DNA from 2 places in the Rhizobium sp. PK7-22 genome. Region 2 is predicted to be linked to the other one. Evidence: riboswitches for the same ligand, from Rfam matches in the RefSeq annotation. Region 2 holds a riboswitch; the other holds the start of a gene.

Region 1 (2,196 bases), 320 kb from region 2:
CCCTGGCCAGCGCCAGGCCGTCGGCGTCGATGAGGTCGGTCTTGGTCAGCACGATCATGTCGGCGCAGGCGATCTGGTCGTCGAAGACTTCCTCGACCGGATCGTCATGGTCGATGCTGTCGTCGGACAGGCGCTGTTCCTCCAGGGCGGCATGGTCATGGGCCACCCTGCCTTCGGCAAGCGCGAGGCCATCGACGACGGCAATGACGGCATCGACGGTCACCCGCGCCTTGACGGCCGGCCACTGGAAGGCCTGCACGAGGGGCTTGGGCAGCGCCAGACCGGAGGTCTCGATGAGGATGTGGTCGACCCGCGGCTCGCGTGCCAGGATCTGGTCGATCGCGGGCACGAAGTCGTCGGCGACGGTGCAGCAGATGCAGCCGTTGGCGAGCTCGATGATGTTGTCGTCCGGGCAGCTCTCGATGCCGCAGCCCTTCAGGACCTCGCCATCGATGCCGACATCGCCGAACTCGTTGACGATGATCGCCAGCCGCTTGCCGTCGAGCTTTTCGATGAGGTTGCGGATCAGCGTCGTCTTGCCGGCGCCCAGGAAGCCTGTGACGACGGTGCAGGGGATACGGTCGAAGGTGACGCTCATGTGGGCATGTCCTCGTGGTGGTTGAAGGGGGGAATGCGGGCGGACATGCCGTTGCCGCGAAGGCAGGTCGGACGTCCGCGCAGGGGCAGGAAGCCGCGCTCGTCATCGGCCAGCATCATGGCGCCGGTGACGATGTCGGGCACGTTCTCCAGCGAGAGATGGCCGAAGACATAGGACCAGCCGCTGCGGTGGGAAAAGGCAGCACTCGGGCTCTTCTGGCAGTTGGCAAGGCAGGTGACGGGCTTGACGGCGAGCGGCAGATCGGCGGTCGCGTCGCGCAAGGCCTCGATCAGCGCCACGCCGGGGCGCAGTTCCGAGTTAGACGCGCAGCGGCAGTTCGTGCACACGAAGATCGTGACGTCGGTGTCTCTGATGGCTTCGTCACTCAAGGCCGCGTTCCAGCTCGATCGATATGGGGCGCGCGACGGACTGCCGCTGGCAGTCTCGCCTTGGTGATCAAGGGCTTCCTCCGGAGCACCCCGCCCGGAAAAGCATAGACATGGCGACGGCAGGTCTCCTGGCTCGCGGGTCGTCGCTTGCTGCCCACCTTCCCGGGATCACCCCAGTGGCTTATTGGCAGAAGCTCTCCGCTTACAGTTGCGGGGGCAGCCGCGGCATTGATCCGTTACCGGATCGCACCGCATTCCCTTTTCGTCCTCTCCGTTGCCGGAAAAGAACCGTCAGGCTTTCAGTAAGCCCGGTCGCCCGTTCGTGTCAATGCGTCGCAAAGGCGATTGCCGCTCGGTTCATTTGAGTTATAGTGCCCTTGTCATCGGTGCCCGAGAGGGACCAGAGGGAATGCGGTGAGACGGGTTCGTCAAATCCGCGGCTGCCCCCGCAACTGTAAGCGGAGAGCTTGATCCCATCATGCCACTGGAGCGATCCGGGAAGGCGGGAGAGAGCGTCTGATCTGCGAGCCAGGAGACCTGCCGGTGGCCTTGTGAAGATCGAATGTCCTCGGGTGGAGGACGAAAGGATACAGCTATGACGACCAAGACCGCAGCCGGCGCAATCGGCGCTTCCACCTCCAGGATCATCCCCCTCGGCATGACGGCGATGCTCGGCCTCTTCTTCGTCGGCTTTGTCGGCTTCTCCCAGATGGACGTCGTGCACAACGCGGCGCATGACTCGCGCCATTCGCTCGCGTTTCCCTGCCACTGAGGATTTCTGACATGTCCTTGTTTCGCAACATCGTCCTCGCGGCGGTGATCGCGGGCCTGTTGTCCGGGCTCGTGCTCACCGTGATGCAGAGCTTCGCCACCGTCCCGCTGATTGTCCAGGCTGAAACCTTCGAAGGTGCCGGCGCCGAAGCGGGTCATTCGCACGACCAGGCCCATTCCCATGACGCGGCGGCGCCCGCGGATCATCACCACGATGCGGAAGCCTGGATGCCGGCCGACGGCGCCGAGCGCTTCCTCTATACCGCTGCCGCCAACATGCTGGCCGGGATCGGCTTTGCGCTCCTTCTCGTGACCGCCGCCGAAGCGCTGGGCGGTCTGAAGGACTGGCGCGGCGGCCTGATGTTCGGCCTTGCCGGCTTCCTCGCCTTCAGCCTTGCCCCCGGACTTGGCCTGCCGCCGGAGCTTCCCGGCATGCCG
Region 2 (2,196 bases):
CGTCGACCGTGCGGATCGTCGGGTTCATCGACTGCGCGTCCATCATGACGAAGCGCCTGTTCCTGACGGCGTCCAGCTCCTGCGTGACCGGATCGTTCTCCAGGAAGTCGATCTTCACCTCCGGATTGTCGGCGGCATAGCGGCGACGATCCATGGTGGCGATGACGATCACGGAAGGATCGGCGTCAGCGATCGTCTCCCAGCCGACGAGCGGCCATTCTTCCTCGGTGTCGACGACATTGCGGGCACCAAGCGTCTTGAGGATGTAAGCGGGCGCTCCGTTCCTGCCGGCGATGAAGGCGTCGCCGTCGACTTCCTTGCTGGAGAACCAGAAGACGACGGGCAGGTTCTTGCCGGATGCGCCGGCAACGGAGGCGATCGCTGCCGTTTCCCGCTGTTTCAGATCGGCGATCAGGGCGTCGCCGCGTTCCGTCACGTCGAAGATCTCGGCGAGCTCGGCAATCTGCTGGTAGACCAGGTCCATGGTGAAGAGCTGCCCGCGAACGCCGTCGCCACCGTTGGTATTAACCTTGGCGACGCAGTCGGCCGGCGCGACATAGGTGTCGATGCCCAGTTGCGCAAACTGCTCGCGCTTGCCGACGGAGCCCTGCGCGCCGACGTGCCATTCAAATTCGGCCGTGACCAGATCCGGCTCCTGCCCGACGACGGATTCAAAGCTCGGATCATTGTCGGCCAGCCGCTCGATGCCGCGATTGACCTCGGCGTATTGCGGCAGCACCGGACCGACCCAGACGGCGGTGCCGACGAGCTTGTCGGCAAGACCGAGGGAGAAGAGGATTTCGGTCATTCCCTGACCGATCGAGACCACCCGCGAAGGCGGTTTGTCGAAGGTGACCTCCTGACCGCAGTTGCTAATCGTCAAGGGGTAGGCGGTGGCTGCAAGAGAGGGCGTGGCGAGGCCGGCAAGGCCGAGCGAAAGCGTGAGGCTGGCAACAAGCTTGTGCATGAAATCATCTCGATCAGGAGGAAAGGAGGCGAATGCCGCGGTTCAGACGGCATCGGCGGCGCGGCCGCGGGCGGAAAACCGGTCGAGACGGAGGGGTGGTGCCTGGGGGCAAAGGTGCAGGTCGGTCATATCTGTTCCCTTGCCGGGCATCCCCGCCCGGCCGACTGAGTGGTGTTCGATGGCAGGTCTCCTGGCTCACGGATATCCGCCCTTCATCTGCCTTCCCGGGAAAACCCAGTGGCATGGCGCCTTGCGACGCCCGAGGATGAGTGGCAATCCGCTTACAGTTGCGGGGGCAGCCACGGTCTCGGCACCTCTTCGGGCCTCACCGTGTTCCCTATTAATCCCCTTCGAGTCACCGTCGGGGAACCATCGCAATCAGCTAAACGTGAAGCGGGCCTCATGGTCAAGCCCGATGGAGCGGTGTGGGTTTGGGCGAGGAAGGCAGTAATTCGTCATTGCGCCGTCTCCAAAGCGATATGTAATAACATTACTTATAGCCAAGAATTGGGCATGTCCAGATGCTGTCTGAACAGGAGGCTCCGGTCGCGTCGCCGAGGGTGCGCCGAAGCCTCGATCTTCAGGTCGTTCGCTTGCCCTTGAGGTGCGTATAAGCCCAGTCAAGCGTCAGCATGACGATGAGCGACAGGCCGACCAGCGGAAACAACAACCCGCCGATGACCAGGATCGCCAACAGGCCACGGAAGACCCGCCGGTCGGAGGGCATGGGCGGGACGCCGAGAGAGACCCGGCGGGTCGACGTTTCCACCACATGACGCCGGCCGAGACGGCGAGCAGAACGATGGCGGCACAGGCGATCGCGAGCACGATCTGGTTGGCGAGGCCGAATTCCTGGCCCATGTGGACGTTGATGCCCCATTCCAGCCATTTGCCGAGCGGACCGTATTCCCTGAAGCTCATGTCGATCAGAGGCTCGCCGGAATACTGGTCGAGATGCACGACACGCTGCTGCGAAAGATCGTCGGGATAGACCGAGCCGGTGAAGACGCCGGTCGGCGTGGTCGGGATGTTGACGGCATAGCCGGGATGCAGACCCAGCCGCTCCAAGGTCTGGACCGCCTGATCGAGGCCGATGGTCCCCGCGCCCTGCGGGTGTTCCGGCGACTGCGGAACCTGTGCCTGCTCCATGGACCAGGAGGTCTTGGCGACATGGTCGAGATGTTCGTCCGACATGGGAACGGCCACCCGCACGCCGACCGGATAACCGA

Evidence for each region. Region 2 has a riboswitch for cobalamin ahead of M1E10_RS06180 (TroA family protein). Riboswitches for the same ligand answer to the same signal wherever they lie in the genome.
Region 1: linked by a shared signal. The riboswitch ahead of M1E10_RS23790 (DUF1636 family protein) and the one ahead of M1E10_RS06180 (TroA family protein) in region 2 are both predicted to bind cobalamin.

The regions. Positions count from the first base shown of each region.
Region 1 covers NZ_CP096514.1:3,891,273-3,893,468, reverse strand. The annotation lists gene cobW (CobW family protein) at 1-598, opposite strand, end outside; gene M1E10_RS23790 (DUF1636 family protein) at 595-987, opposite strand; cobalamin riboswitch at 1,089-1,295, opposite strand; cobalamin riboswitch at 1,355-1,546, shown strand; gene M1E10_RS23785 (CbtB domain-containing protein) at 1,583-1,759, shown strand; gene M1E10_RS23780 (CbtA family protein) at 1,771-2,196, shown strand, end outside.
Region 2 covers NZ_CP096514.1:286,418-288,613, reverse strand. The annotation lists gene M1E10_RS06180 (TroA family protein) at 1-967, opposite strand, end outside; cobalamin riboswitch at 1,131-1,356, opposite strand; partial or broken gene M1E10_RS06175 (PepSY-associated TM helix domain-containing protein) at 1,548-2,196, opposite strand, start outside.